4 regions of the Paraburkholderia sp. RL17-347-BIC-D genome follow, and region 1 is predicted to be linked to each of the others. Evidence: predicted binding sites of a transcription regulator. Region 1 holds the regulator's gene; each other region holds the start of a gene.
The links. The regulator LexA, encoded in region 1, represses DNA repair genes until DNA is damaged. The targets are predictions, from matches to a motif close to ACTGTATNNNNATACAGT.
Positions count from the first base shown of each region.

Region 1 (7,830 bases):
GGCGTCGAGCAGCATCCGCTCGATCAGTTGATGCACCGCCTTGCCCGGCTCGGTGAGACCCGTGAGACGCTTGCCGCGTCGAATGAAAATGTCGACGCCGAGTTCGTCCTCGAGATCCTTGATCTGTTTCGATACGCCCGACTGCGACGTGTACAGCACGTTCGCCACCTCGGTCAGATTCATGTTCTGACGCACGGCTTCGCGCACAAAGCGCAATTGCTGAAAATTCATCTTGATGTCTCCGGTTCAGCCAGAGTTGAGTTATTTGAGTTTGATTGAAACACGGAGTCGTGTTGCTTTGCGCTTGCTGGCACTCATTGCGCCGGGAAAACGCGCAAGGCGCGCGGCACCGCGGTCACGCCGTCGCCGATGGAGAGTTGCAGATCGCGCCATGCTTCGCGATCGAGTTCGGCTTCGAGCAGGTTGCCCTCGCGGCCCGCGAGTTCGACCCGCACCGAGCCGCCCAGCGTCACCACGCGCCGCACGTCGACGACGATGCCTTCGCGATGGCCGGACGCCTGCGGATACAACTGCAGATCGTGCGGACGCACGTAGGCGAACGCGGGGCCGCTGAAATCGGCCTTGATCGAGACCGGCAGCGCCGCGCCGTCAACCACGAAACCGCTCGCGTCGACATTGCCGTGCAAACGGTTGGCCGCGCCGAGAAACTCGTAGACGAACGAGGTTTGCGGATGGTCGTACACGTCCTGCGGACTGCCCACCTGCTCCACGTGCCCGCGATTGAGCACGACGATACGGTCGGCCACTTCGAGCGCTTCTTCCTGATCATGCGTAACGAAGATCGTCGAGATGTGCAGATCGTCGTGCAGGCGCCGCAACCAGCTGCGCAGTTCCTTGCGCACTTTCGCATCGAGCGCGCCGAACGGTTCGTCGAGCAGCAGCACTTTCGGTTCGACCGCCAACGCGCGCGCGAGCGCGATACGTTGCCGCTGGCCGCCCGACAATTCCGACGGATAGCGTTGCGCGAGCCAGTCGAGTTGCACGAGCTTGAGCAGTTCATGCACCTTCTCGCGAATCACCGCTTCCGAGGGACGCTCCTTGCGCGGCTTGACGCGCAAGCCGAACGCCACGTTCTCGAACACCGTCATATGACGGAACAGCGCGTAATGCTGGAACACGAAGCCCACTTCCCGCTCGCGTGCGCCGACCGTCGCCACGTCCTGGCCTTGCAGCACGACCTGGCCGCCATCGGCGTATTCGAGTCCCGCGATCACGCGCAGCAAGGTCGTCTTGCCACAACCCGACGGCCCGAGCAGCGCAACCAGTTCACCCGGCGGAAAGTCGAGCGAGACGTTATCGAGCGCGACGAAATCGCCGAAGCGCTTCTGCAGGTTACGAACGGTGATACCCATTACAGCTCTCCTTGCTTGAGCGGGTGTTGCTGCGATGCATGCGTTGTTTGCGTTGCGCGTGTTGCGTGTGTTGCGTGTGTGGCATTGGCCGGCGGCGTGACGGGCCCGGCGTACGCGGGCACATCGCGCGCGGCCGAGAGTTCCGCCGACATATGGCGCTCGGCGAGCAGCTTCAGCCCGAGCGTCACGAGTGCGAGCAGAGCCAGCACCGACGCCACGGCAAACGCCGCCGAGAAGTTGTATTCGTTGTAGAGGATTTCGACGTGCAGCGGCATGGTGTCGGTCTGGCCGCGAATATGGCCCGACACCACCGACACCGCGCCGAACTCGCCCATCGCCCGCGGGTGCACAGAATCACGCCGTACAGCAGGCCCCATTTGACGTTGGGCAGCGTGACGCGGCGGAAGATCTGCCAGCCCGACGCGCCGAGCACGTGCGCGGCTTCTTCTTCGTCGTTGCCTTGTGCCTGCATCAGCGGAATCAGTTCACGCGCGACGAACGGGAACGTGACGAAGATCGTCGCCATCACGATGCCCGGCACCGCGAAAATGATCTGGATGTTGTGGTCCTGCAGCCACGGGCCGAACCAGCCCTGCGCGCCGAACATCAAGACATAGATCAAGCCCGAGATCACCGGCGACACCGAGAACGGCAGATCGATCAGCGTGGTCAGCAGCGCCTTGCCGCGGAACTCGAACTTGGCGATACACCATGAAGCCGCGAGGCCGAACACGAGGTTCAGCGGCACCGCGATCGCGGCGGTGATCACGGTGAGCTTGATCGCCGAGAGCGCGTCCGGATCGGCGAGCGATTCCAGATAGAAACCGAGCCCCTTGTTCAACGCCTGATAGAACACGGCGACGAGCGGCACGACGAGAAACAGCGCGAGAAACAGCAGCGCGACGCCGGTCAGAATCCAGCGCACAACGGGCGGCTCGGTGACCGGATCGGGCCGGCGCGCGACGTTCAGCGGCGCGCGCGGTGCCACGGCTACGGCGTTGTTCACGCCATTCACTTCGTTCGCGGCGCGGCGGCTCATTGCGCACCTCCGCCGACACCGATCGCCGCGACACTCGCAGCGGCAGGCGCCGGGCCTGCACCGCCGCGACTCGTGCGGCGCTGCAAATACCACTGCAAAGTGTTGATGAAGAGCAGCATCAGGAACGACACGACCAGCATCACCACCGCCAGCGCTGTCGCACCCGCGTAGTCGTATTGCTCCAACTTGGTGATGATGAGCAGCGACGTGATTTCCGACTTCATCGGTACATTGCCGGCGATGAAAATCACCGAACCGTACTCGCCGAGCGCACGGGCGAATGCCAACGCGAAGCCCGTCAACAAGGCCGGAAACACCGCCGGCAACACCACGCGGCGAAACGTCAGCCAGCGCGAGGCGCCGAGGCACGCCGCCGCTTCTTCCTGTTCACGCTCGAACTCTTCGAGCACCGGCTGCACCGTGCGCACGACGAACGGCAAGCCGATGAACGTCAGCGCGACCAGCACGCCCGCGGGCGTAAAAGCGATCTTCAGGCCGAGCGGTTCGAGGAACTGCCCGATCCAGCCGTTGCCCGCGTACACGGCCGCGAGCGAAATGCCGGCGACCGAGGTGGGCAGCGCGAACGGCAGATCGACCACGGCGTCGACGATACGTTTGAACGGGAACGTGTAGCGCACCAGCACCCACGCCACCAGAAAACCGAACACCGCGTTGATCAGCGCGCCGCCGAGCGCGGAAAAGAAGGTGAGCCGATACGACGCGAGCACGCGCGGCGAACTCACCGCGCGCACGAACTGGCTCCAGTCGAGCGTCGCGGTCTTGAGAAAGGTCGCCGCAAGCGGAATCAGCACCACGAGGCTCAGATAAGCCACCGTGATGCCGAGTGTCAGGCCAAAACCGGGCAACGCGCTCGGTTTTCGGAAGGTCAACGTCGTCATGCTCGTTACTCGTTCAGGTTGATGCTCGTGTTGCTGGCCGCCGGGCCCTGGCGGCCAAAAGCGCGCCCATGGGCGCGCTCGGGAGTGACGCGTTGCCGCGCCGCTTCGTTGCCTATGCCGGTTCCGGCATCGGCAGTGTTATTGCGGTTGATAGATCGAATCGAACACGCCGCCATCGGCAAAGTGCGTCTTCTGCGCGTTGGCCCAGCCGCCGAACGAATCGTCCACCGTGTACAGCTTCAGCTTCGGAAACTTGGCGGTCAGCTCAGCCGGCACCTTGTTCGAACGCGGACGGTAGAAGTTCTTCGCCGCAATCTCCTGCCCTTGCTCGCTATACAGGAAGTTCAGATACGCTTCGGCGACCTTGCGCGTACCGTGCTTGTCGACGACCTTGTCCACCACGGCGACCGGCGGCTCCGCCAGAATGCTGACCGACGGCACCACGATCTCGAACTTCTCCGGACCAAATTCCTTCAGCGACAGGAACGCTTCGTTTTCCCACGCGATCAGCACGTCGCCGATACCGCGTTGCACGAAGCTGGTGGTCGCGCCACGCGCGCCCGAATCCAGCACGCCGGCGTTCTTATAGAGCTTGCCGACGAATTCCTTGGCCTTCTGATCATTGCCGCCCGGTTGATGCTCGGCATACGCCCAGGCCGCGAGGTAGTTCCAGCGCGCGCCGCCCGAGGTCTTCGGATTCGGCGTGACGATCGACACGCCCGGCTTGGTCAGATCGTCCCAATCCTTGATGTGCTTCGGGTTGCCCTTGCGCACCAGAAACACGATCGTCGACGTGTACGGCGACGCGTTATCCGGCAAGCGCTTCTGCCAGCCCTTGTCCAGCAAACCCTTGCCGGCCAGTGCGTCGATATCGTATGCAAGCGCCAGCGTCACCACGTCGGCCTGCAGGCCGTCGAGCACCGAGCGCGCCTGGGCGCCCGAGCCGCCGTGCGACTGCTTGAAGGTGATCGTCTCGCCCGTCTTCGCCTTCCATTCCTTGCCGAACGCCTGGTTGACGTCCTGATACAGCTCGCGGGTCGGGTCGTAGGACACGTTCAGCAGCGTCGTGTCGGCGGCGTGCGCCTGCGCCATCACGCCGAGCGCGCCCGCCGCGCCCAATGCGAGCGCCGCGATCAGTTTTTTCGTCCTGCCTGCCAGCCCCGTACCTTGGTGATCCATGTCAACTTTCTCCGCGTTGTGTCCGCTGAAACAGCGTGTGGTGTCTTTTTACGTCGCGGTCACGTGCACATGAGCGCCAACTGGAGGCCAGTCTATCGAAGGGCTTTCATCATTAAAAATAATGTTTCTTCATTCTTTAATACGCAAAAGTGGTAATGACAGCTGGATAAGGCGTTGCGGCACGAAAACGGGTGTTTGAGCGTCGCTTGACGGCGCTGGAACGACACCCTTCACCCCGAACTTAAAGTAAAGCTTGAATTGCGCCGAATACTGTATAAAAATACAGTCACCTGTTCATACATACAGTGGCGCCATGACCAAACTCACCGCACGACAGCAGCAGGTTTTCGATCTGATCCGCAGGGCTATCGAACGCACCGGCTTTCCGCCCACCCGCGCGGAGATCGCCGCCGAGCTGGGTTTCAGCTCGGCCAACTCGGCAGAAGAACATCTGCGCGCGCTGGCTCGCAAGGGCGTGATCGAACTCGCGGCCGGCGCATCGCGCGGCATTCGCCTGCTGGCCGGCCCGGAAGACTCGCCGCACCAGTTCACGCTGCCGCACGCCAGCATCATGCAACTGTCGCTGCCGCTCATCGGGCGGGTTGCCGCGGGCAGCCCGATCCTCGCGCAGGAACATATCTCGCAGCACTATGCGTGCGACCCGGCGCTGTTCTCGAGCAAGCCCGACTACCTGCTGAAGGTGCGCGGGCTGTCCATGCGCGACGCGGGCATCTTCGACGGTGACCTGCTCGCGGTGCAAAAGCGCAGCGAAGCCAAAGACGGCCAGATCATCATTGCCCGGCTTGGTGACGACGTCACGGTCAAGCGCCTGAAGCGCAGGCCGAACGGGCTCGAGCTGATCGCCGAGAATCCCGATTACGAAAACATCTTCGTTGAAACCGGCAGTGCGGAGTTCGCGCTGGAGGGTATCGCCGTGGGGCTGATCCGCCCCGGCGAGTTTTAACCCTCTCGCCCGTTCGACAAAATAAGAAGCCGCGCCAACGCCGCATCAACGTTGCATCGCCTGGAGAGTCTCATGGAACGTCTTGCCCGCCTGCTGCCCTTTCGCCAGTTCGGTCGTCTGCGCCATCTTCGCAAGCTGGTGCCCTGCTCATTGATCGAGGCGGCCACGCTCGGCACGCCGTCGCTGTTCGACTCGCCCGAGGCCGCGCCGAGCCTGCCGTCGTCGATGCCGGCATTTGCCCGCGTGTCGTTGAATTCGGGCTTGAATACGGCGGAACCGGCGCGTCGCGCACCGGTGCGGGTTTATCACGGGCCGTCGCGTCTGATCATGGTCGGCACGATGGACGCGGTTTGCCGCATGATCGACCGCTGCATCGCCGATGAAGCCAACGTGCATGGGGCGGTGTTCGAGTCTTGAGGGGTCTTGAAGGGTCTTGAACGGGACAGCGAGAGATGTATTGCGTGGGATCGTTTTCGCGTGGCTGCGGTCCACGTTAGATCACACCTGATGGAGAGTCCCACTCGATGGCAGTTTCAAAACGTACCAAACGCGGCAGCAAGCGCGGCAGCAAGCGCGGCATGCATGGCGGCGCCACCCGGCCGCTGATAGTCACGCTGATCGTGATCGTGGTGATCGCCGCGCTGGGGTTTGCTTACGCGACACCGTACATCGCGCTGAACAATCTCAAACGCGCGGCCGATGCGCGCGACGCGCAAACCGTCAATCAGTATGTCGACTTCCCCGCGTTGCGTGAGAGCCTGAAGGAGCAAGTCGCCGGCTTGCTGACACGGCGGCTTGGCGCGCACAGCAACGGCAATCCATTGGCCGCCATTGGCGCGATGATCGGCGTTGCGTTGATCGGTCCGCTCGTGGATGCGTATGCCACACCGGACGGCGTGGCGGCCTTGCTGAACGGCATGCCGCCGCGCGGCGATCCGGGCGAGCGACCGCCCGCGCCCCCGGCCGCAAATAATCCGCCGGACGCCGCTGCGACCGCACCTGCGCCTGCAGCTCCCGCAAACGGCAACGCGGCCAATGTCAACTCCGCGCCACCGCAACCGCCGCAAACCACGGCGGGCTATCGCGGCCTCAACGAGTTCGTCGTCACGTACCAGCATGGCGCCGGCGACGCGCGTTACTCGGCGATCTTCCAGCGCGAGGGCGTATTCACGTGGAAGCTGGCCGCGGTCAACCTGAACGAGTGATCACCTGATGCCGTCAGGCCGAGGCGGCCGGTCGCGTGACTAGCCCGCCTCAAGCCGCCGCTTGCTGCTGCTCCTGCGCTGAAGAACACGCCACCAGAATGCTGCACGAGACACGGTCGAGCAGCGGCGTATTGCCCGCGCCCATCCACCATCGCGACAAGCCCGTGCGGCAGCGGTGGCCGACCACGACCAGGTCGACATGCAATTCATTGGCGAGGTTGGCAATCTCGTCGATCGGATGGCCGAACGCGAAATGCCCCTGGGCGCTCACGCCTCGCTCCGTGAGCCAGTCCACGCCTTCCTGCAGGATGTCGCGCGCGGTCTTTTCAAAACTGCCACAGGCCACGTCGGTCAACAGGCCCGCGCTTTGCGCAATGCTCGAACGCATGTCGACGACCGACAACAAGTGCGTTTCCGCTTTCAGATCCAACGCCAGGTCGGCGCCGCAACGTAGTGCTTTGCGGCCTTCACGCGAGCCGTCGTAGCACAGCAGGATTTTCTGGTAGCTCGCCATGATTTTTCTCCCTTCGCGCGGGACGCGCGATCTGAATTAATCATGGTGCGCCGCAATTCAGGTTGCAAGGGATGGAAAACGCTAACTGTGCGCTAACTGCCCCTTAACGACGCCCTAAACAGGTGCGCGAGCCGCCCGCGGGTCCTCCGCGCGCCGATGCCGCAGTGCAAGAAACCCGCTTCGGACTGTCGGGGGCGAACCAACAGCGTCCCGCCGATGCCCTAGAATAGGCGGCCTCCCCCGGCCATTCGCGTCATTCACGTCTTTTCCGGAGACTCGTTCGATCCATGCCCGAAGCCGCCATCGAATTTCATCAGGTCAAAAAAAGCTACGGCGAAAAAACGGTCGTCGATGGACTGTCGTTTCATGTCAACGCCGGCGAATGCTTCGGCCTGCTCGGCCCAAACGGCGCGGGCAAAACCACCACGTTGCGCATGCTGCTCGGTATCGCGGCGCCGGATGCGGGCAGGATCCGTCTGTGCGGCGAGCCGATCCCCGGCCGCGCGCGCGTGGCGCGGGCGCGCGTCGGCGTGGTGCCGCAGTTCGACAATCTCGATCCTGACTTCACGGTGCGCGAGAACCTGCTGGTGTTCGGCCGCTACTTCGGTCTGAGCGCCGCGCAATGCCGTGCGATGGTGCCGTCGCTGCTCGAATTCG
Region 1 covers NZ_JARESS010000005.1:285,481-293,310, forward strand. The annotation lists gene P0D96_RS10090 (CysB family HTH-type transcriptional regulator) at 1-231, opposite strand, end outside; gene P0D96_RS10095 (sulfate/molybdate ABC transporter ATP-binding protein) at 315-1,373, opposite strand; partial or broken gene cysW (sulfate ABC transporter permease subunit CysW) at 1,373-2,412, opposite strand; gene cysT (sulfate ABC transporter permease subunit CysT) at 2,409-3,311, opposite strand; gene P0D96_RS10110 (sulfate ABC transporter substrate-binding protein) at 3,450-4,490, opposite strand; gene lexA (transcriptional repressor LexA) at 4,804-5,454, shown strand; gene P0D96_RS10120 (hypothetical protein) at 5,527-5,871, shown strand; gene P0D96_RS10125 (DUF2939 domain-containing protein) at 5,979-6,659, shown strand; gene P0D96_RS10130 (universal stress protein) at 6,709-7,173, opposite strand; gene nodI (nodulation factor ABC transporter ATP-binding protein NodI) at 7,461-7,830, shown strand, end outside.

Region 2 (7,830 bases), on a different contig from region 1:
GCCGAGCTGTGCGGCGCGAGCGGCGAGATCCTCGGCGTGCGATGCGCCGTGCAGAAAGGAAAAGTTGGACGCGCACTGCAGCTCCGCATAGTCGGGCAGTGCGCCGTAGGTCGGCGCCATGGGCGATCACCCGAACAGGCCATGCAGGAACCAGCGCGGCTCGCGTTCCTCGACGGCGCTTACGCGCTCCCGGAAGACCCAGTAGTGCACCGCGTCTTCGGACTCCGCGACAAAATAGTCTCGCGTCACCGGGTGCCCATCCTGCCAGCCGACCTCGATGCGTTCGCCCGGCGAGACCATGCGCAGCGGCGTGCCGTAGAACGGGCGGTGGCCGCGCATGATGAGCGGCACCGGGTTGTCCAGAAGCCAGGTGGGTCGCGGAAGATCTGGCGGCGGCAACATGGGCCTGACGGTCTCGCCGATGGGAAGCCAGCGTGCGGCGACTTCCGGGCGGTGGTCGGCAACCGGAGCCGCCTTGAGCACGTTCTGCGCGCCGAGCCGGGCGACGAGCAGTTCCATGAGGCGCGCATGATCCTGTGGCGAACCGCCAGGCTCAGGAAACAGTGATTCGCTGGGTGCGTCCGCTTCGCGCACGTCCTTCGCGTCGAGGCGAACGGCGATGACCGGCGCGGCCAGCTCGACGCGGCCCAGCCGTTCTTTCAGAAGACGCACGAGGTGGTCCTCGCGTGACGTCGGTTCGCCAAGCGCGATTTCGATTGCCGTCGGCGGCACCGCCGCGCGGCCGCGTTCATGCTCGAGCTCAAGTACAAACCGCGCGATCGCCAGCTGTCGCGCCGACAGCCAGCCGGTCATCTGCAGGATCAGCCGCCGCGCCGCGAACAGCACGGCTTCCGCATGCTCGATCCGGTCGGGCAGCTCGAGCCGCGCGCTGAAGGTGGGGGGCAACTCCAGCCATTCGTACACTTCGGGCGCCGCGCCCGTCGCGCGATCGAGCGCATCCAGCAGGGCCGTGCCGCAGCGCTTCTTGAGGCCGGCACGGGGGAGTCGCCGGATGTCGTCGACCGTTTCGCATCCCAGTCCGTCGAACCATTCGGCGTAGGGGCGCGCAGGCGGCAGGGCAGGTAACGGCACGCGACGCAGCGTACGGTCGACGGAGCGCAACGTGAGCGCGATGCCAGCCGATGACCGGGCGAAGAGCCACGCGGCCTGCCCCGTCGGCGCAACGGCAAGTGTCGCGGTCACGCCGAACGCGGTCACCGTTTCACCCGCCCGCCGGCGCAGTGGCCGGATGCCGCCGAAGAGGCGCAGGCTTGCCGAGACGTCGGCCAGCACGACCGCTTCCTCCGCCAGCACCACGTGGGGGGTGAACTGCAGCAGGGCGAACGCCACGCCACGAACAAGCTCCGCTTCACGGGTGAGATCACGTTCCCGGATGACCGCGTCGGGAACGAGCGTCAACACGCCACCGCGGCGCATGCCGGGCACGATCCCGGCCGAGTGCGCCGCGCGGTCGAGCGCGACAACGCGATCCTTCTCCAGCACGACAAACCCGGCCTCATGGCGTGGCGTCGACCAGCGCGGGAGAAACGACTCGAGGGCGAGGTGCGGCAGATGTACGCCGATCCAGAGTTGCATATCGGCTCAACAGGGCAGGTGAAGGTACGAGAGGAACGAAAACGGGTTCGTCGCGCTGCGGTCCGCGGCGTTTGACGAACGTCACTTTAATACCGCCCCTGGCGGCTCGCAGCGCAAGCCGCAGCGGTGCCGGCGACGTCGCCTGGGCGGCCGCGAGCGGGCGAAACAGGAACAGCAGCGTGTCCGAGGTCTGCGCGGCAAGATGCAGGCGCCGGAGCGCCTCCTGCCGCACTTCGGCCTGCCAGAAGAGCAGGGCGCCGCAGGTGCCGGCACGCAGGATCTGCTCGGCGGCCCACAGCGCATCGGCCGTGCGTGGTGCGCGCAGCACGCAAACCTGTGCTGCGGGAATGCCCAGCCACGCCAGTCCGGCGGGTTGGAGCCGATGCGGCGGCTGCAGCAGGAGCAAGGGGCGGGATCCGACGGTCGCCAGTGCGGGCTGCAGCAGACGCAGTTCACCGCAGCCAGGCTGCGGTGCGAGCAGTTCGGTGAGCGCGCCCGCAGGCCAGCCGTCGCCCGGCAGCTCGGCGGTTAGCGCGGCGTGGCCGCACGACACCACCCGATCGAAGCCGGCGGCTAGCTGCGAAGCGCGCCATAAGGCGGGGTGGATGTCTTCGGGGTGACGCGGCAGGGCGCTCATGGGGCTTGAATACTGTATGGATATACAGTGTCTAGTGTAGCGCTTATCTCGGAAAAATGTAAAAGGGGATGGTCCGGGGGCCACGGCCGGTTGCCGGCGAGTCGTTCCTAGCAGGTGCAAGACCACCTTTCGCGACCAGCTCGGCGGCCGTGGCTGCCGCATGTAGGGATGCCAACGTGAACGCTGGTGCCGCGAACCGCTGGCTTCACTTCGGTGGTGAGCGCAACAACAACAGGTGCGGTCATTTTTTACAAAGAAAACTCTTTATCCGAATTGCGCAGCAGTTTGCCTAAACTGTGTCTACCGTTGCAGAACACAGGAGCGCAGCATGGCAACCAAGACCCTCAAGACCCTCAAGACGGTCCCCAAGATCTCCGTCAAGATTTGGCGGCCCAGCATCGTCAGGCTCGATGCAAAGATAGAGACAGCATGCCTTCGGCGCGATGCCTACCTGGCCAAGGTCCTCGAAGTCGAGCTGGACTGGCTCGACAACGAAGTCTCCATCCCGAACTCGCAGGCGAGCTACGACTACGTTTTCGACCGCCTTGACCGGCTCGATCGCAAGCTCGTCAGCCTGGCGTTGCCGTCGGAGCTGACGGCGCGACTCAACGAAATTTGCAGTCGGAAACGCATCGTGCGCGATGCCTTCTTCAACCGGATCTTCCTGCTGCTAGCGTTTGAGCCACAAGTTGTCGACGCGCTGCTCTTCGGCAAGGTCGGCGATGGATGGCGCACCGAAGTCTGGAGCGAGAACAAGCATGATGGCCCGTTCTTCCAGAACGGTTTCTATCCGCTGGAGCCCCAGATTGATCCGTTCTGGGCGATCCGCAACGGGCTGGAGCTGTACGCCAACGAAGCAGAACTCGAGGACTACGTCGAACCTACCAGCGGCAAGAGCATTCGGGTCGTGCGCGACTTCACAGGTGCAGTCGCACCGGCGGACAGCCTGTACACGACTGTCTTCGAACAGAAGCTGCGCGACAACAACGACCTGCTCGGCCTGAGTTGCTACATGCCTGATTGGCGCATTCCCGGCCACGGAGCGGAACAGGAACGTCGCGCGAAGCTCGACGAGTTGTTCGCAGGATTGGAGGCGCTGCCATGAACACCAGGCATGCCGAAATTCGAGCGCAGCAATGCTGCATCCCGCCGATGGTCGATCAGCTGCTCGACCTGTACGGGCGGGAAGAGCACGACGGGCACGGCGCCGTCGTCGTCTACCTCAACAAGGACAGTATCCGAAAGCATGGAGCGCGACCTGGGCCGTCGCCCGGTGTCACGGCTTGCCGAATGGTTCGATGCCTACACGGTCAAAAGCACGGACGGCCATACCATCACCGTAGGCCATCGTACGCATCGTCTCTGGAGGAAGTAATGCAACCGCAATCTACCCCAAACGTACAGCCCAGGTTTCCGATGCAGGAGCTGGAGCAGATCGAGTCGGCTATTCAGGCATCGCGCCAGTGGATCGCGACACTCGAAGGTCGTCGCGAGGCTCTGACTGCAGAGCTAGATCGCATCACACGCCCTCAGCCTTTGATCCCTAAGGCACCGATGAAGACGATCGGGCCTGGACTCGAGTATCGAGGGGCAATGTACGTGCATTGGAACTACATCGACATCCATATCGACCTTCTGCGCCGGCTGTGGACCGATTTCCCGGACCGTCGGGAAGCCATGGCGAAAGCGATGGGCTGCTACGGCACGAAGCGAGCATACGCCGCCAAGACGCGCGCCGATCTGTTCCCGGATCAGCCGACTGCGTGGGCTCAGCGGTACAGTCGGCCGCTGGTGGACGACTGGTACGTGGACGCGAATCTAAACCGCGAGCGGATGAGCAGAATTCTCCCGGCCGCGGTCAAAGCCGCTGGGCTCGAGTGGGGTAAAGACGTGAAGACCTATTGGCGAGCGGCACAGATTGCGGGCTGACTCTCGGTAACCGGTGTGAGCATTGGGCGGAATGCGAACATCCTGCCAACTAAGCCCGACAGGGGGGCTTCAGAATCCGGAATTTAAAGAACGGTAAGCCGTAGACGGGTATCGAGCACGTCCATCCTGGGCCGATAAATGCACCACACCGCCGCCCCTCCCTTCATCGTGAAAAGCACCCGACTATCATCCGCCCCCGTCCCCACTTTAAAGTGCATCTGGTCGATAGATGCCCCGGAAGAATGGAATGGCCGAATCAGAAAAACAGACCGTAGAGCGAAAGCGGCGCGCGGCGAGGCCGGTTTCTCCCGAGGCTTACGCCGACGCCTATGCGCTTGCACAACAAGTCTTGCAGGGCTCACCTGATGCCGCTTGCGCAAGGCGGACCGGATACCGTTGCGAATGCAATTGCCTTGTGTCCGAACTGCCATCGAGAGCGGCACTACGGTTCAATCTTTTCTGGATGAACGACTGGACTCGAAAGCACGAAATGAGTGGGACTGCCGCGCCGGTCCGCACGCACTTACCCGCATGAGCTGACCACTTGATGCCAGACGACTCGAAGCCAACTCCAAGCGATATGGCCGCAATGCAAGTCATTGAGGACTTGCTGAACGCGAAGAAGCTCAGCGAAGTGAAAAAGATTTGCAAGAGGGCGGCGATTACGCAAACCGCCTTCGTTGACTTCGTCGAGGCTTGTGATTCCGTAGGAGAGCTTCGGAAAGCATTGCACCTCGGTTCGTTCGGAGACGTATACCCGCAACGGCGATGAAGCACACATCATCTTTTTCCGCATGCGAGCCGCATAAAAATGATTGCCTAGCATGTAACGTTTTGTAAAAACGTCCTGTTTGATTCGTTAGACGATTTATGGTTCTTCGGATGGATATGTACGAACACGAAGCGATAGATCTGTTCCGGGCAACGTTTGAAACACTGAGTCCGCGCTGGCAGTTATCTCACGATAGCAATGCCCTCGAACTGAGCCCGATTACCGGGCCGGTCGCCGCAACTGTAAAGCTGTCATCCGAACAGGCCACACAGATCCGCACACTTGCCGGTGTCACCTCGAGCGTGACTGTCGACGCGCTGCTGTTTGAAAAGAAGTTTCGTCTTCACCTGGTCGGACGAAAAATCGATCGAACGAGGTGGGCCGGAACGGCCTCTCCGAGCATCAGTGCTGAAGCTGTCGCGAGTGATCTGGCGCGCGGGCTGTCATTTGCAGAGACGGTCCTGTCGGAAGTAAATTCACTGGTTGTGATCCTGAATCGCGACGGCACGATTCAACGGTTCAACCGGTTCGCCGAAGAACTGTCCGGCCTCAGGGAAGCTGACGTAATCGGGAAAAATGCGTGGGACCTGTTCATGTCCCACGAGGACGGAAGTGAGTCCCGTCAGAACATAGAAAGTTTTTTCCTGCGCGGCGAGGCGTACGAGGTGGAACGGACAGTAAAAACGATCAGGGGTCCGCGACTGTTCCAGTTCCGCAACAAGTTCGCCAGAACGGGAGATCGTCCCGACGAGACGTTTCTGATCTGTTCGGGCATCGACATCACAGAAGAACGACAGGCTCGCGATCGCCTGGCCGAGTTGGCGAATACCGATACGTTGACCGGCTTGAGGAACCGGAACTACCTGATGGATCGCCTCGACCATCTGATGGCGACCCCGAAATGCGTTGGTCGCCTCGCGCTTCTCTTTATCGATCTCGACAACTTCAAGCGAATCAATGACTCCCTCGGACACAGGGACGGGGATCAACTGCTCAAGCAGGTGGCGAAACGCCTGCAGCGCGTCGCCGGAGATGAGCAGCAGGTCATTCGGGTTAGCGGCGACGAATTCGTGATCGTCGTTAGCGGTGACTTTGCTCGCTTCACAGCGCAGGAGCTGGCAAACCGCGTCATAGAAGACTTTGAGCTCGCCTATGTGCTGCGCGCGAATAGCTATCGGATGCGGGCAAGCATTGGAGTGGTCGAGCACGTGCAGCACGGAGACAACGCATTCGATCTTCTTACACGTGCTGACCTCGCGATGTATGCGGCCAAAGCAGTTGGTAAAGGCAAGGATATCAGCGCGTGCCATCTATATACGCCAGAACTGTCCGAACGCGCTGAGCGCGGACTGGAGTTCTATCAGGCGCTGCAGTATGGATTTCTCAGGAAGGAATTCGCGCTGGACTACCGAGACTGCTATACCGTCGACGGAACGGCACGCGGTCTTCTTGCATTGGTGCAGTGGAATCGCGACGGCGCGGCCCCCGTGGAGGGACGCGAGCTTTTCTCAATGGTCGAGTCGTCCGGCTTCGGCGTCCAACTCGGCGAGTTCCAGTTGACCGAGGCGTGCCGCCAGTTGCAACAGTGGCGTGCCGCTGGGCAGATTGTTCAGCACGTTACCTTGAATGTGCCGTATGCGCAGCTCGTTGACGGTGACCTTGCCGGCTGCGTATCCGAATGTTTGCGTGAGCACGCGATGGAGCCGTCGTCCCTGCGGCTGGTTGTCCAGAACCGCCTGGATCAAACCGCAGCACATGTTCTGGACAAGCTGGAGACGATACGTTCCACAGGCGTGCAGATTCTTGCTGCGCTTACGGCCGACTCGGCATTTCCCAATTTGGCGAGGCTGCATGTTGACGGCCTTTGCATCCACGAAGAGTTTGTGGGGCGCGTACCTTCTGAGCCGGTTTCCCGGGCACTCGTTAAAGGCATCGTCGGCGTCTGTAACGAGATGGAATTGAGCGTCCTCGTTCATGGTGTGGACAGCAAGGAGCAGTTCACGTGGCTCACGCAATTCCCCGAAGCTGAGATTCAAGGTCGGTTCGTTACTGATGCCTTCTCCGCGACGAGTTCATCGATGTAGAGGCGTGCGTCGATGCAGGAAAAAGTGATCGAGCCGACTACACCCGCGCCACTGCATGAAGATGAACACCACATTTTCAATGAGTGCGTGGAGCTGAGTCTGTCGCAGGACTGCATCCTGACACGAAGGTTGATCCGCAGTGACGGCGCGTCGTTCAGCCAGATTGTCGCGATAGATAGCGTGGACGTTCTGTCGGACTTTGTGACGGCTGATCCATATGAGACCCGCTTGCAGGAGAGTTACGACCGCATCCGGCAGAAGTGCGTCGCAGCGACGGAGGGTGATCGCCCGAGACAGGTCGAAACTGGCGACCCCGTAAGATTAATCGGCGAGCTTTCAATGTGCGCGACGGAAGGTGCGCTGCTGTCCAAGGTGCGGACAATCATTGCTGGTATGGGCGGAATGCAGTTCATTTACCAATGGATCCGTTTTGACGGTGCTACTCCCGCCACGGGCGATCCCGTAGAGACCCGTTACCTCGTTGGTTGCAGGCCTGGCTGGACGCAACAGTACATCGCGAGGCTGTGGTACATGAACGATCCCTGCGTGATGTACGCCAGAACGAATGTTGCACCTGCGCTTATGTCGCACGTGAATGTGCATCGCGTCGATCACTGGCTGGTGACAGAGGCGCGCATGCACGGTTTTGCGAGCGGGATCGTTGTCCCGGCGCACATCCATGGCCATGGTCTGGTCGGGCTGCTGCATGTGAGCAATTCAGTCCGGGCGCCCGCCGGCGAAGGCGTGCTGTGGGACAACCGGGTGCTGTTCCGCGCCATGTCGTCGGAACTCCTGGACTGGCGCGTGTCCCA
Region 2 covers NZ_JARESS010000073.1:19,265-27,094, forward strand. The annotation lists gene P0D96_RS43375 (error-prone DNA polymerase) at 1-120, opposite strand, end outside; gene P0D96_RS43380 (Y-family DNA polymerase) at 127-1,596, opposite strand; gene imuA (translesion DNA synthesis-associated protein ImuA) at 1,517-2,233, opposite strand; gene P0D96_RS43390 (hypothetical protein) at 2,562-3,338, shown strand; gene P0D96_RS43395 (hypothetical protein) at 3,608-4,162, shown strand; gene P0D96_RS43400 (HNH endonuclease) at 4,528-4,629, shown strand; gene P0D96_RS43405 (diguanylate cyclase domain-containing protein) at 5,045-7,018, shown strand; gene P0D96_RS43410 (helix-turn-helix transcriptional regulator) at 7,031-7,830, shown strand, end outside.
Region 2: the regulator LexA is predicted to act here: its motif matches at 2,245-2,262, upstream of imuA (translesion DNA synthesis-associated protein ImuA).

Region 3 (7,830 bases), on a different contig from region 1:
ATGCGCGTCCGCGCCCACCGGCAGCGTCAGCATGTTGCGGACATGCCCGAATTGGAGGCCGGTGACGACCGGAATACCGATCACCGACCTCACCTGCTCGATCATGGCGTGCAGGTCGTAACCATTGTCGTAGTCGTAGGGTTTGGCGCCGGAGAAATCGCCCAGCACGAGCGCCTGTTGCTGCGCGAGGATGCCGGCCAGGTGCAACTGATAGATCATCCGCTCGACCCGGAACGGTTGTTCGTTGACGTCCTCGACAAACAGGATGCCGCCCTGCACCGGCGGCATATACGGCGTGCCGATCAGCGATGCCAGCACCGCCAGATTGCCGCCCCACAACATGCCCGAGACGTCGACCGGCTGCGCTTGCGGCGTGTTGCTCGAGACCGTCATGGTCGGCTTCGTCAACGCCGACCAGAAGTGCTGCATGGTGAATTCGCTCAGTTCGTCCGCGCCGAAGTCGCTCATCACCATCGGGCCGCCGAAGGTCTTCACACCGGCGCGCGCCAGCAGCGCAAGCTGGATCGCGGTGAAATCGCTGTGTCCCACCAGCGCGATCGGCTGATCGGTCAGCCGCCGCTGCAGCCCGTCGTAGTCGAGCCCGTGCAGGATGCGCACCGCGCCGTAGCCGCCGCGCACGGCCAGCACGATGTCCGGCAACTTGCGCGACGGGTCGGCGAGCCGGTTCAGATCGGCCGCGCGCTCGCCATCGGTGCCGGCAAAGCGCTGATAGCGACGCCGCGCCGCCTCCACGCCCTCGACGTGATGCCCTTGCGTATGGAAGCGCTGCAACGCGCGATGCAGCACCTCGGGATCATGCGGATACCCGGACGGCGCGATCAGTTCGATGGTGCGATGGACGGCCATTGGCAAGACCTTGTTGGACGTTGTTGTTTTAGAGCGACTCAGCCGGACCCGGTTCGTTGTCCGGTTCGCTGCCTGCGTCGGCGCGTGCCGCCGCGCGTGCTGCGCGGCTCGCGCGCCGCCGCTCGGCAAAAAACGACTTGAGCGCGGCGCCACATTCATTTTCGAGCACGCCGCCGATCACCGTGGTGTGATGATTCAACTGCGGATTCGCGAAGGCATCGACGACACTGCCGCACGCGCCGGTTTTCGGATCGCGTGCCCCGAACACGACACGGGCGATGCGCGCGTGCATGATCGCACCGGCGCACATCAGGCACGGCTCCAGGGTCACGTAGAGTTCGCAGCCCGGCAGACGGTAGTTCTCGACGGCCTGCGCCGCGGCGCGCAACGCGGCCATTTCCGCATGTGCCGACGGGTCGTGCCCGCCGATCGGGTGATTGAAACCCGTGGCGATGACTTCGTCGCCGCGCACGAGGACTGCGCCGACGGGCACTTCGCCGGCAGCGCGCGCCTCTTCGGCGGCGGCTTGCGCCAGCGCCATGAAGCGTCGATCGCGCTCCGGGACTTCGGGAACAGCGGGAAATATGAACGGCTCGCCAGGCGTGGGATCTGAACTCGCCGAGGCGGCGGCAGCGCCCGGCTCGGCCGTAGTCAATTCAGCGACACCGCTGATCGAGGCCTGAGAACCCTGCGTACTCAGCACATCGCGAGACTCAACAGAATCCGAATCCGGCAAGGCGGCGTGGGCAAGCGGCTCGCTCACTGCGAACCCGCGTCTGCCGTATTGAGGTTGCCGGCGCGCTCGGACAGCCGCTCGGCAATGCGCCGGCAGTACTCGCGCGGCAGAACCAGCGGCCCGCCACGCAATGATTCAAGTGCCATATCCAGCGCCAGCATGCGCGCCTGGAGACGGCAACGGGTAGCCTGGTCGCTCACGGCATTCAACTCCGCTTGCAGGTCGCGCAACGCGCGCAACTGCTCGACAGCGGGCGGCACGAAGCCCGCATTCTTCAAAATCCGGTTGGCGACGCGCACTTCTTCGGGGACCAGAGCATCGTCGTCCAGCGACAGCGGCGCGCCCGCGCCAGGTAACTCGTCGAACTCGCCTCGCGCGGCGGCGGCGGCAATACGCTGTTCGACTAACGCATCAAGCAATTTCATCTGCAATCCACTACGTTGCGGCCCAAGCATTCTATCAGGGAGCGCACGATCGTTCCGCTTCTCGAACCGACGAAACCTCCTACGTTTTCAGATTCTGCGTATTTGAGGGACATAGGGTCGTGCGCTAGCCTCAGCGATTCCCGGCTGTGCCGCATGCCGCCCCTTTTTCTCCGCACAAACATGACAGAAGACTTTCAACGAACGACGCCGTTCGCGCCTTTGCCCGCCGCTCCCCAAAGACACTGAAGTTATGAAATCCCGATGACCAACTCAAGCCTTACCTGCGCCACCATCGGTTTCGACGCCGGCAACAGCCCGCATGCCGCTCCCGATCTCGCACACCTCGGCGAACGCATTCGCAAACCGAGATTGCGCGCAACGCTAGCCGCCGTGGCCATGTCGCTCGCGCTATCCGGTTGTGGCGTGTTCTGCGGCGGCGCGGGCGGCAGCGGTGGCGGCTTCGCCGGCGGTTGCGCGACGGGCATGCGGTTCTAGCCCGGCGCGATCGACACGCCGCCGTCACCTTGGGCGACGCGCGCTATGACTCGGCGCCCGCTAAAGTCCATCGAGCCAACGCGACATGCCGCGTACGCCCGAGCAAACTGTGCATCAACGCAAACTCACGCACGTTCCAGCATATCGGGTCAACGGGACGCGCCGCGGCCCATGGCATGCCGTACGCCAGTGTGACATGCGGTATGTAGCGCGCCGCCGATGAGACGGCGTGGTCCCCCAAACCAGCGTCCTGCAATGCATGGCCCAAAGCGCCGTGCAGCATGTGCAGGCCAGCGACGCCCTCGCCTCCGCCCAGCACCAGCGGTCCCGGTCGCGGCTTCGACGCAAAGCTGACCGCCGTATCGAATTCGACGCTGAACGGCTCCATTTTGATCGAGGCGGCCGCCTGCATCGCCGCGTCGACTCGCTTCTGCGGCAAACCGCCCGCGAAATTTCCCAGATGATGCAAGGTGACATGCAGACGGCCCGCCGCAAGCGGCTTACTCCGCGCGCGCGTCTCCCCGCAAAGCTGTTGCGCGAGCTTCGCGATGCTGGCCGCTGTCGTGGCATCGGGAAACACGGCGAAGAACAGACCGTCTGTGGGCGTTGGCGGCGCCTCGAGCCCAGGCAGCCAGAGTTGTTCAGGCATGGCGTTCCTGACCGGATAAAGCCGGCATGTAGATGAATCTCCGTTCATTGTGCGGGCTCACCCGCGTACTTGATCTATTCAGACCGCTCGCCGGTGCGAGGTTCCGCGATCGTCTTGTTATTAATCCCATCGCGCCGCTGGAGCTGCAAGCAAGCGCAACGCCGTTCGGCATACGCCCGATTCCCGTTGTATTGCTTCAGCTCGCCCCGTTTGTTCACCGGGCGCGCCCCCGTGGAACAACGCCCGCTTCTCATTAAAAACCGCTTGCAGTCACGACCCGCCCACGTACAATACTGTACATCCATACAGTATTGGCGGCAACGTGGAACTGCTCAAAAAGCTGGAAGTATTGGCCGACGCGGCGAAGTACGACGCGTCATGCGCAAGCAGCGGCGCACCCAAGCGCGGCTCTCGCGGCATTGCCGGTCTGGGCGCCAGCACCGGCGCGGGCATTTGCCACAGTTTCACGCCGGACGGGCGCTGCGTCTCGCTGCTGAAAATTCTGCTCACCAATTTCTGTTTGTACGACTGTCAGTACTGCGTCAACCGGCGCTCGAGCAACGTGCCGCGCGCACGCTTCACGCCCGAGGAGGTCGTCGAACTGACGCTGGATTTCTATCGGCGCAATTACATCGACGGACTGTTTCTGAGTTCCGGAATCATTCGGTCATCGAACTACACGATGGAACAGCTCGTGCGCGTCGCCCAGTCTTTGCGTGAGGATCATCAGTTTCGCGGCTATCTTCATCTGAAGACGATTCCCGACGCCGATCCGCAATTGATTGCGCAAGCCGGGCGCTATGCCGACCGCTTGAGCGTGAACATCGAACTGCCCACCGACGGCAGCCTCGCGCGGCTCGCGCCGGAAAAGAACGTCCGCACCATCAAGCTCGCCATGGGCTCGATCCGTCTTGCGCAGGAAGAGGCGCATAGCGACGCCAGAGCGCCGAAGTTCACGCCCGCGGGTCAAAGCACGCAGATGATCGTCGGCGCGGATCAGACGAACGACAGCACGATCTTGCAAACCGCCGCGACGCTCTACGGAGCGTACAAGCTCAAGCGCGTGTACTACTCCGCCTTCAGCCCAATTCCCGATAGCCCTTCCGCATTGCCCGCTCAGGCGCCGCCGTTGTTACGCGAACATCGCCTGTATCAGGCCGATTTCCTGATGCGCGGCTACGGCTTCAGTGCGGACGAGTTGTTCGAACAACCCGGCAACCTCTCGCTCGATATCGATCCGAAGCTCGCGTGGGCGTTGGCGCATCGCGAGCAGTTTCCGGTCGACCTGAACCGCGCGCCGCTGCGCATGATCGCGCGTGTGCCGGGCATCGGCATGCGCAACGCGAAACGCCTGGTCGAGCTACGGCGTTCGCGGCGTGTGCGCTACGAGGACCTCGTGCGGCTGCGTTGTCCGCTGGAGAAGATCAAGCCGTTTGTCGTGACGCAGGACTATCGCGCGGCGCTGCATGACGCGTCGTCGGCGCGATTGCGCCGGGTGTTGGCGCCGCCGGTGCAACTGGCGTTGTTGTGACGCGTCGCGATGCGTTCCATCGTTATCGAAGATCATTTCGTCGCGTGGCGCGCCGCGTCGCTTGGCGCTTTGGGCGAAGGCCTCGCGCCGGAGACGATCGAATGGCGCGTCAAGCAGGAACCTGAGTCGTCGCAAGAGCAGGCGCTGTTCGACTATGGCGCGACATCCCAAGCAGCGGAGCCCCGACCCTCTGCCGTGCATGTTTCAAAGGAACTGGCAGCGCTATTGCAAGACGCCGCGCTGTATCGCGAATCACAGCGCTGGGCGTTTTTATACAAGGTGCTGTGGCGTTGGCAGCACGGCGACCGCTCGGTCGCCTCGCCGGCAGACGCAGATGGCGCACAACTCCATCGCATGGCCAAAAGCGTGCGGCGTGCCAAGCACGACATGATCGCGTACGTGCGGTTTCGCAAGCAGACGTCAGCGTCGGCGTCAGCGGTGCAGACACCCGAATACATCGCCTGGTACGAGCCCGAGCATGATGTCCTGGCGTGGGCCGCGGAACATTTTGCGCAACGCATGGGACGCTCGACCTGGATGATCACGACGCCGCGCGGCGCGGCCTTCTGGGACGGTCAGCAACTGCATCTGGAGCAACGCCGCGCCCTGCCCGGCGACCATCGTCGCGATACCGCGGACGAAGCCGAGGCGTTATGGCTCGCCTATTACCGCAGCACGTTCAATCCGGCGCGACTGAACGAAGCGGCGCTCGAGCAGCACATGCCGGTACGCTTCTGGAAAGGCTTGCCGGAGGGCCATCTGATCCCCGCCATGATCAGTGAAGCGAAAAGCGGCGCGCGCCGCGTGGCGCAGGCGAGCGGCGTCGGCGCGCTGGCCGGCAAAACCATTCCGATCGAAGCGGACATGGCGCAGCCGGTCCGCGATCAACCTTCGTCGCTCGATGCATGCCGACGTTGCGACCTGTGGCGTAATGCGACGCAAGCTGTCGGCAGTTCGGGGCCGAGCGGCGCGCGCATCATGCTGATCGGCGAGCAGCCCGGCGATCAGGAAGATCTGAGTGGTCAACCGTTCGTCGGGCCGGCGGGGCAATTGTTGACGATAGCGATCACGCGCGCCGGGCTATCGCGCGACCAGATTTATCTGACCAACGCGGTGAAGCATTTCAAATGGGAACCCCGCGGCAAACGCAGGCTGCACAAAACGCCGGGACAGCGTGAGATCGAAGCGTGTTCTTACTGGCTCGAACGTGAGTTGCGCACAGTGCGCCCGGCGGTGATCGTCGCGCTCGGCGCTACTGCACTCACCGCCTTGTTGCGTGGCAAAGTCAGCCTGAGAGACCATCTTGATGCGCCGTTCAAAGTGGAAGGCGGCTGGGGCATCGCCACCTATCATCCGTCGTTCGCGTTACGGCAGCAGAACGACGCGGACCGCGACAAAGTATTGGCCGACATCAGCAAGGCGCTCATCCGGGCGCGTGAGTTGGCCGAATCCGCCACGCCGGCTGGCACTAAAGAGCAGTAAACAAAAAATGACGCCGCGGCGCCCTCTTTCGTGCCGTTAGTTCGCTGAATTTATTCCTGCTGGAACGTCACCGGGCAAAGCACCCTTGACGTGGCGACAGCTGAATTTATATCCAGATACGCGTCTAGAACATTCGCAATACAACGATCTAACGAGCCGGATAAAGCTCCGCTTTTGCTCTAACAACGTCTGAGAGCGCCTGCTCCCAGCATCACGATTCCCCGGCATCATCCTGCCGCACCAGCGCGACGACATTCTCGATTCCCTGCCGCGCCATCTTGGTGTAAGGGCAAAAGCGTTCGCTGTTGCGAACCAGTTCTTCGGCGACAACACGCTCGACACCTGGCAATCGAACACGGGTCTGCGCGCTCAGAATGAACAGACCGTCCATCGGGTCACGGCCAAAATCGACGGTGACTTGCACCGAGGCATCGGGAATCGGAATGCTCGCCTGTGCCGCAAGCAGACTCAGCGCGCCATGAAAGCAGGCCGCGTAACCCGCCGCGAACAGCTGCTCGGGATTGGTGCCGCCGCCGGGCCCGCCCAGCGCCTTCGGCAATCGCAAATGGACTACGAGATTGCCGTCGTCAGAACGGGCGATGCCCGACGCGCGCCCGTGCCCCGCGTCCCCGCCTGTTACGGTGACGGTAGTCGAGTACAGCGTTTGGAGGTCGCGCCCGTGATACTTGTCGAGCAGCGTCAGCGGCGGTGGACGCAACGTGGTCATGGCGCGTCTCCTAAGCTCGTGGCTTATTTCGCGGCTTGCGTCTGGGCGAACCACGCCTCGAAGGTCATCGTACCGAGACGCGGGTTTGCGCCCGGGACGAGCGTGTCATCCTGCAACCTTGCGCCGAAATAACGGGCCTGTGGGTCTTCGGCGACCTTGCGCGAATCGTGCGTTGCCAGGAGGAAACGCTGCACCATGTCGGCGAGCCGCACGCGTTCCGGGCCCGCGATCTCCGCGATGCCGTTGCGCGGTTCGCCCGCCGCAAAGTCCGCGACGGCTGCCGCCACATCATCCGATGCGATCGGCTGGAAGAATGCCGGAGACAGCCTGATGGTCTGGCCGTCGCTACCCGATTGCGCGATGCCGCCAAGAAACTCGAAGAACTGGGTCGAATGGACGATCGTGTACGGCACGCCCGATTCGCGGATCAGCTCTTCCTGAGCGATCTTGCCGCGGAAATAGCCGCTTTCCGCAAGCCTGTCGGTGCCGACGACAGAAAGCGCGACGTGATGCTGTACGCCGGCGGCAATCTCCGCCGCAAACAGATTGCGTCCGGCCGTCTCGAAGAACTCGAGCACGGCGGCATCTTCGAACGACGGGGAATTGGCCAGATCGACCACGACATTCGCGCCCGCCAACACCTCCTTCAGGCCTTCGCCAGTGATGGTGTTCACGCCCGATGCGGGCGACGCGGCAACGACCGCATGACCGCGCGCGCGCAGATTCTTGACGACTTTGCTACCGATGAGTCCCGTGCCACCAATCACGACGATCTTCATGATGTCTCTCCATGAGCTTGTGCGCGGCTCTCGCGCCGCCGCCAATTGTTCGACTCCGGCTTTGCATCGCAGTGCGGAAGGTGCGGATGGGTTTGCCGGTGCTGTGCCGGACGGGCCGCGATTCGCGTGCCGTCCGTAC
Region 3 covers NZ_JARESS010000001.1:130,536-138,365, reverse strand. The annotation lists gene ldcA (muramoyltetrapeptide carboxypeptidase) at 1-867, opposite strand, end outside; gene tadA (tRNA adenosine(34) deaminase TadA) at 896-1,453, opposite strand; gene P0D96_RS00705 (DnaJ family domain-containing protein) at 1,627-2,028, opposite strand; gene P0D96_RS00700 (hypothetical protein) at 2,290-2,523, shown strand; gene P0D96_RS00695 (2'-5' RNA ligase family protein) at 2,567-3,172, opposite strand; gene P0D96_RS00690 (putative DNA modification/repair radical SAM protein) at 3,495-4,703, shown strand; gene P0D96_RS00685 (UdgX family uracil-DNA binding protein) at 4,713-6,185, shown strand; gene P0D96_RS00680 (Ohr family peroxiredoxin) at 6,397-6,912, opposite strand; gene P0D96_RS00675 (SDR family oxidoreductase) at 6,936-7,691, opposite strand.
Region 3: the regulator LexA is predicted to act here: its motif matches at 3,465-3,482, upstream of P0D96_RS00690 (putative DNA modification/repair radical SAM protein).

Region 4 (7,830 bases), on a different contig from region 1:
GTTGCCCTTGTTGTACTGCGTCGTCGTCGTCGGCGTGTACTTGCCGTTCGTGAACGTGAGCGGTTCAGCGGCCGACGTTTGACTCGGGTTCCAGCCGCAGCACGACGTCGAGCTACCTTCGCCTTCGTCGAACATCACGACGATCGCAACGTGACGCTTCGGATTGTTCCAGATCGGCGAAGCCTGGATCTTGGTCACCACCTGCTGGACGTACGCGTCGCCACGCTTCACGAGGTTGTCGCCCTTACAGGTCGGGTCGTTACCCGTGCCGTGCATGTCGTCGCACTGGTCCGGAACCACGAAGTTGACCGCGCCAACGTCGCCGTTCTGCAGGTCCGTATCGAACTGGTCGAAGTTGTAGCCTGACGGGACCGGGTACACCGACGTGTTCTGGAGCGCCGAAGCGTACTGCGTACCGAAGATCGTACGGTTGCTAGCGAAGAATTCCGGCAGCGAACGCGCGGTCTGGTAGGCCATGCCCGGGTGATGCTTCGTCTTGTACAGCGCTGACGGCATGTTCAGAGCCGGGCTGGTCAGGCCGGCGGTGACGGTGCCTGCGATGCCGTTGTAGCCGGCCACGACGGCCGGGTCGGCGATGCTGTCGGTACGCGGATCCTGGCCCGGGTTCATCGACTCGCTATACGTGCGCCACGCGAGGCCAGCGTTCGACAACTGCGTGAACAGGTTCGGTTGGACAATGTTGTGCGCAGCGGTCGTCCCCGTCGGACAAGTGCCAAAGCCGGACAGGTCACCGTTCTGATTGGCCGGAACAGCGGCCGTCGCCACCAGCGGCTGACCGTCTGATGCCTTGCCGCCCGCGAACGCGGTGTCCTTCAGCGCGGAAGCGTCTACGCCGCAGCCCCACCAGTTGTCGTCGGTGATACCCCAGTCGTCCGCACCGCCGAGCGCCGTGTAGTTCGGTTCCGACGGGTTGCCGGTCGAGTAATAGGTCGTCGCCTGGTTCCACTTGCCGCTCGTGAAGTCGAGGTTGCCGGCGATGTACGGTGCGTCGCCCGAGCCCTCGATACCGATCGTGCCGCCCGTCGTGGTTCCGATCGAGCGGTTCTCGAGCATGACAATGAAGACCGCGTCATAGCGCGGAATGCCTTCGACGTTGAACGCAGCCTGCTGCGACTGCGCGAACGTGATCGGCGTCTGCGTCTGTGTCGGCACAACGGCCGTCGTCGAGGTCACACCCGCCTTGCCGACGAGCGACGGATCGCCGCCCGCAACCGCGAGGTTATCCGGGTACATGTCGCCGCGATCGAGCTTGGTCGTTGCGTACGTATAGCGGTTCGTCAGTGCATTGTCTTCAAAGAGGATCGCCGACTGCTCGGCGCCCGACAGCTTGTTCACGTCGCCGAGCACGTCGGCGGCCGCGACAGTCGCTGCCGAAGCGGCCACACCCGGACCGCTCAGGCGCGTCGCGAGGTTGGCCTTCTCGGTGGCGTAGGTCGTGCCGTTCGCTTCAACCAGACGCTGAACTTCGCTCGACATCGGGCTGATCACGACGTTCGTCGCGCCCTGGTCGGCGATCTGTGCCGCCGAGGCGCGCAGGATCATGTGGCTCGGGGCGGCTGCGCCGGTCGCCGTGTTGGTGGCCTTGGTGCTCACGTCGGCTATCAGTTGGCCGCTGCCGCTGGTTTTCAGCGTGAAATGGCCCGTGCTGTCGGTTGTCGCGATGGTTTCAGCCCCGTCGCACTTGCCGTTGCCGTTCGCGTCGACGCACACGGTCGCGCCAGCGTAGTAGCCTGCCTTGAGGATTGGATCGCCAGTCGTGCTGCCCGGCACGAAGCCGGCGGCGGCGACGGCGCCCGCGAATGTCTGCGTGGGGGCGTTGCTGGCCGCCGGTGTAGAGTTGTCATTACCTCCGCAAGCGGTCAGCACGCAGGCTGCCGCGATCGAAGTTAGAAGAAGAGTGGTGGTGCGACTTGTTGAGTTGACCGACATTGTGGGGGAGCCCCTGTTGGTTGTATACGCCCTTCAGAGCAAACTCCGATTGCGCGGTGCAGCGCGTTCACTTTCAACTACGTGCGGAGCTTGCCTGGGATGTTATTAGAAGTGCAACTGCCACGACTGCCTTTAAAGCAGGGCGAATTGGAACACCCCTGAGTGAAACTTTAGCGGCAGAAACCTGAATATTGGCTTGCAATTCGCGATGGCGCGTCAACAGGACCTACCAAACATGTCTTCAGAAAGCCGACAAAATTGGCTCTCCGATAAATGTGTCCAGGAGATGTCGAAAAAAAAGTTGCAGTTCGCAATTAACTGGAAGGCAGCGGTTATCATCACGCCTCTCACGGATAAACTCTGGCAGATTTTTGTAGCTCCGAATCCACCTCTCGCGCTGATCCTCGGCCAGCAACATGTCTGAAATTCTGATTGTTGAAGATGATCCCTCGATAGCCGAACTGCTATGGCTACATGCACAGGAAGCGGGGCATCGACCTGGTTGCATTCACGGGGAAAAAAGGCGAAGGAGTTAATTGATGAGCGGTTGCCGGCGGCTGTGATTCTTGGCTGGACGTTGCCTGACATGACGGGACTGTCTCTGTTGATGCCGGGGCGGACTTCTATCTCGTCAAGCCCTTTTCAACAAGGGAATTGTTTGCCCGTGTACAGGTTATGTTGCGCCCACAACCAAACGTGAACTCCCAGGATATTTTTTGAGCGTCCCTGGGATCACCGTGTCGCTCACGTCACATCGAGTATTCGTACGGCGGGAGGACCGAGAAGTTGCTGTCACTATGTCGCCGACAGGATTCAAGCTCCTACGTCTTTATTTGGCGCATCCAGGAGAGGTACTTTCCCGTGACGCATTTGTCCAGGAGGTCTGGATGGCACAACCCCATGCCAGTGAGCGCACGGTCGATGTCCATATCAAGTTCCTCCGCGACGCGTTTCGACCATTGGACACAATGATCGAAACGGTTCGGAGTCGACGCTATCGTTTGTCGAGTTCTCCTTCTCACTAGTCGAACGCCGGTCAATCATCGTAGGGGCCTTGTCACGTTGCTGCGGTGGCCGCGTAAATCGGCGATGAAAAATACGAAATCACTCTATGATGGCCATCGCTTTCCGGCGGTGGTGATCGGTTGTGCCGTTCGCCGGTGCAGTGTGTATCGGCGGCGGTCGCGGTGGAACCGCTACTTTCACCTTGAACGCAGCAGCAATACTGTATATATTAACAGTACTGGTTATATATACAGGGTCGGCAATATGGAACATCTGATTCGTATTCTTAACGACAAGGATCGCCGAACGCTCGCCTGGATGCGGGAGCAGGTCGGCGAGGCCGCCCTTGGCGCGGCCGCTGAGCGGTGCGGCGGCCCGACAAAGCCCTATGTGTCTCGTGTCTGCCGATGCCTAGGTCTGAGGCCGCCAATATTCGGCGAGTCGGGCCCACGCATATCGACTGCGACTGCCGAGCGGTCACTCGCTTCAATCCGCGAAATTCTGGCCGCGGCTGCGGCAAGGCGCGGCCCCGGTTCGGTGCGTGTTTGATTCTTTGACGTCTAATCTAGCGAGAACGCCGATCCGATCACGTCACATCGGCCGCTTCTGACAGACGGATTCTGGAAGTGACGTTTGCGCCAGGTGAGAGCCACAGTCATTCAGCTTGACAACGGGCACCCGCGGCGCACGCTCTACGTGCACAGCTTGGCTCACGATATCCGCATTTACGAGGACGGGGGAGTTGCTGGCCGTTCATCCTGTACTCGACGGGCGTCGAAGAAACGTCGCTGCTGCCGGGACATCGGCGTTCACACGAACCGCTTGCCTTTTGCTCTCGCGATGCGGCGAGCAGTCTGGTAAATCGTTGGAAGGGGATTTTCAACTTGCCGCCGTCCATCAGGAAAACTGTGAAACGGTCCTTATCTGCGTTGACATCCCTTGCCACCGGTCGAATACGATTTATCATCCCACGGCGTCCAAATGATTGTCCGCAGATACCATCTCGCCTGCGGTGGCTGGGCAAGTGTCGCCTCGGGTATTTGAAAAGGCGGCCTCTTGGCGTTCCAGTAAATTACTCAAGTAATGATTTTGTCAGATCCTGTGCGGCGATAATCAGAGTCGTTTTGGGGTCTCGTGCGCCGCGAGAAATGACGATGGCTTGTTATCGGAAGGCACCCGTGCCGCCCCGTGCGCGCGGCAACGTTTGTTCAGACCGTGCGGATGAATTCGTCTCATGAGGCTCCATGCGTTCGTCACTATCGCTTTCTGTGCGCCGATCCGTTTCGTCAGCCGCCTCGCGGGTGTTGTCGCCATCTGGTGTGATCGTTTGTGGTGTTTTGCTGACGCTGTTCACGTGCAGCCTTTGCGCGTGGGTGCTTTTCGAGTCACGCAACGATGCCTACAACCACGCCGAGGAAAATGCACGGAACCTGATGCTCGTCATCGAGCGGGACATCGCTCGCAACATCGAGCTCTACGATCTTTCGCTGCAAGCGGTAGCGGACGGGGTGGCGGATCCGCAGGTGATGGCACTCCCCCCGAGGATCCGAAGCGGGGTGTTGTTCGACCGCGCCGCTTCGGGTAAGTACCTCGGCTCCATATTCGTGATGAGTGAGCGCGGCGACATCGTCCTGGACTCCCGATTCATACCGGCGCGGGTCGGGAACTTCGCTGACCGTGACTATTTCAGCTTTCACCGCGACAGCGGCAACACCGGCCTCTACATCAGCAAACCCTACGCGTCGCGGCTGCGCGACGGCGCGCTCACGATTGCCCTGAGTCGCCGGATTACGCGCACGGACGGCTCTTTCGGCGGTGTCGTGGTTGGGACGCTGAGCATCGACTATTTCCGCGCTCTACTGGACGGCCTGTCCGTGGGGGAGCGCGGCACAGCGGCAGTGATCGAGACGAACGGAACCATGATCACCCGATTGCCCTACGATCCGAAGGTGGTTGGGCGTGACATCCGAAACGCCCCCGTGTTTATTCAGGCGATGTCGACAAACGAAGGTGCGTTCGCTGGCACTGCCTCAATCGATGGGATCCGCAGGCTCTACGTGTACAAGCACCTACCCGGGCTTCCGATCATAGTCGACGTGGCACCCGCGGAGAACGACATTTACGCGGAATGGCAACGCCGGGCCAGGCGACTTGAGATCGTGATGGCGGTGTTCGGCGTGATCCTTGGGGCAGGATCGTTGCTGTTGTCGCGTGAACTACGGCGGCGACAGCTTGCGGAGTCGAAACTACAGCATCTGGCGCGTACGGACGCGCTTACGGGATTGAGCAACCGGGGCACCTTTGACGAAACGTTGCAGAAGGAATGGCAACAGGCCAATCGCTCGGGCCGTCCGCTCTCGCTGCTGTTCGTCGACATCGATCAGTTCAAGGCGTACAACGATTACTATGGTCATCAGGCGGGCGATGAGGTACTAAGAGCCGTTGCTCAATGCGTGGCTCTGTGCGTTCGCCGACCGGCCGACCAGGTGGCGCGGTATGGCGGCGAAGAGTTCGTGGTGACCCTTCCAGATACCGACGCGACCGGTGCCGCGAATGTCGCAGAGACCATTCGGCAAGCCGTATTTGATCTCAACATTGAACACGCCCAGAGCCGGTATGGCTGTGTGACCGTGAGCATCGGCGTGGTGACGTCGCAAGGGCGAGCGGTTCACGATGGCGCGATTCTGGTGAAGATGGCTGACTCGGCCCTATACGAAGCAAAGTCAACCGGCCGTAACCGGGTCTGCGAGGCATAGCAGCGCCAGCGCGCGCACGCAAACGACGCAGAGGGCGGACACAAAGGCAGCGGAATGGAGTTGCACCCGAACAGCAGGATGAACAGGAACCTGGCCGGTGCCCGCGCGGCTAGGCGATCACCGATCATTTCAGGCCGCACGTTCAGGTGGAATCGGCGAGCCACGATCACTGGCGACGAAGCGATGCAGGCGCGGGCGCCGCTGTACGCGTCACATCGAGAACCGGTCGTCGGACAGGCATTCGCCGCCGGCGTGCGATGCCGACGCCGACGTCGCCCAGCGTCAGGTTTGCCTGTGCGCCGTGCGATGCGGTAGGGTGCGGGTATTACTCACGGAACTGAGCTGTCCATGAACAAACAGGAACTCATCAACGCTGTCGCCGGTCGCACCGGCGACAGCAAGGCCGCCAATGGTGAAGCCATCGATGCGGTGCTCGGGGCGAGCATGCACGCGCTGATCGCTGACGACGGCGTGCAACTGATGGGCTTTGGGTCGTTCTCGACGGGGCAGCGCGCCGCACGCACCGGACGCAACCCGTCGACGGGTGCCGAAATCCAGATTGCCGCGGCAAGGACGGTCAGGTTTACGGCCGGCAAGGCATTCAAGGATGCGGTCAACGCGTCATGACGAAGGTGGCGATCATTCCCGGCGACTACGCCGGGCTGCATAAGGAAGTGGTCAGTGTCGTCGAGTCGGCGCGACGCACGGCGGCTCGCAACGTCAATGCCGTGATGACCGCCGCCTACTGGGAGATCGGGCGGCGGATCGTCGCCAGTGAGCAGGGCGGGCAGGCGCGCGCGGGCTACGGACAGGCGCTGATTGCCCGGCTCGCGGACGACCTGACGCGCCGTTTCGGACGCGGATTCGGCAAGGCCAATCTGGCCAGCATGCGCGCCTTCTATTTCGCCTGGCCGGCGGCGGAGATTTTCCAGACAGTGTCTGGAAAATCTGCAGCCCCCGAAAATGTCCAGACGCCGTCTGGAAAATCGCCGCCGGCGAATGACGTCGTCGACGCCATGGCAACGGCGCCCGATTACATGGCGTTAGCCGCCCGTTTTACGTTGCCGTGGTCCGCTTATGTGCGCCTGCTTTCAGTGAAGACGGCGCCCGCTCGCGCTTTCTATGAAACAGAGGCGTTGCGTGAAGGCTGGTCGGTGCGCCAGCTCGACCGCCAGATCAGTAGCCAGCTTTACGAGCGGCTGGCGCTGTCGCGCAACAAGGCAGCCCTGCTCAGGAAAGCTGCTGATGTTCAGCCGGGTGATCTCCTCACGCCAGAGGAGGCGATTCGCGACCCGTTCGTCCTCGAGTTTCTCGACATCAAGGACGAGTACTCGGAGTCGGGTCTTGAGGAGGCGTTGATCCAGCATCTGGCGGACTTCCTGCTGGAACTTGGCGACGACTTCGCTTTCGTTGGACGGCAGCGCCGTCTGCGAATCGACGACACGTGGTTCAGGGTCGACCTGGTGTTTTTCCATCGACGTCTGAAATGCCTCGTCATCATCGATCTCAAGGTCGGCCGCTTCAGCTATGCGGACTCCGGGCAGATGCATCTCTATCTGAACTACGCGCGCGAGCACTGGATGAAGCCTGGGGAGAATCCACCTGTCGGTCTGATCCTTTGCGCCGAAAAAGGTGCGGCCGAAGCACACTACGCGCTGGACAACCTGCCGAACAAGATTCTCGCGGCGGAATACCAGACCGCGTTGCCAGATGAGGCGATGATCGTGCAGGAGCTGGAGCGCACGACAGCGGAACTGGAGCGGCGTACCGGGGCTGCGTGAGATCCGGTCCCGACGTCCGACAGATCAGGATCACCCTGAGCGCCTCACAAGAATGCCTTCTGGAGAATCTGCCTGTTTTCGAACGAAAAGGACGATTACCGCCTGAATCTGCTTCCAGACTCGGGGCGCGCGCTCATTCCCGCGTCGCTATCGATTATTGTAGTTGGCTATCACGGCGCGTATCGCCGGCTCATTCATGTTCGCGCGTGTCACCGTCACCACGTCGACGAATACCTTTGGACGCGGCGGATGGCCCTGCAAGGCAGCGATCAGCGTCTCGACCGACTGATAACCCATACGGTAGGGGTCCTGCACGTTCTGCGCATTGAGTGTTGCTG
Region 4 covers NZ_JARESS010000018.1:25,500-33,329, reverse strand. The annotation lists gene P0D96_RS23590 (alkaline phosphatase family protein) at 1-1,950, opposite strand, end outside; gene P0D96_RS23585 (hypothetical protein) at 2,186-2,374, shown strand; gene P0D96_RS23580 (winged helix-turn-helix domain-containing protein) at 2,748-2,975, shown strand; partial or broken gene P0D96_RS48735 (IS6 family transposase) at 3,040-3,108, shown strand; gene P0D96_RS48810 (CppA family protein) at 3,220-3,504, shown strand; gene P0D96_RS23575 (sensor domain-containing diguanylate cyclase) at 4,200-5,711, shown strand; gene P0D96_RS23570 (HU family DNA-binding protein) at 6,060-6,338, shown strand; gene P0D96_RS23565 (PDDEXK nuclease domain-containing protein) at 6,335-7,492, shown strand; gene P0D96_RS23560 (hypothetical protein) at 7,640-7,807, opposite strand.
Region 4: the regulator LexA is predicted to act here: its motif matches at 3,175-3,192, upstream of P0D96_RS48810 (CppA family protein).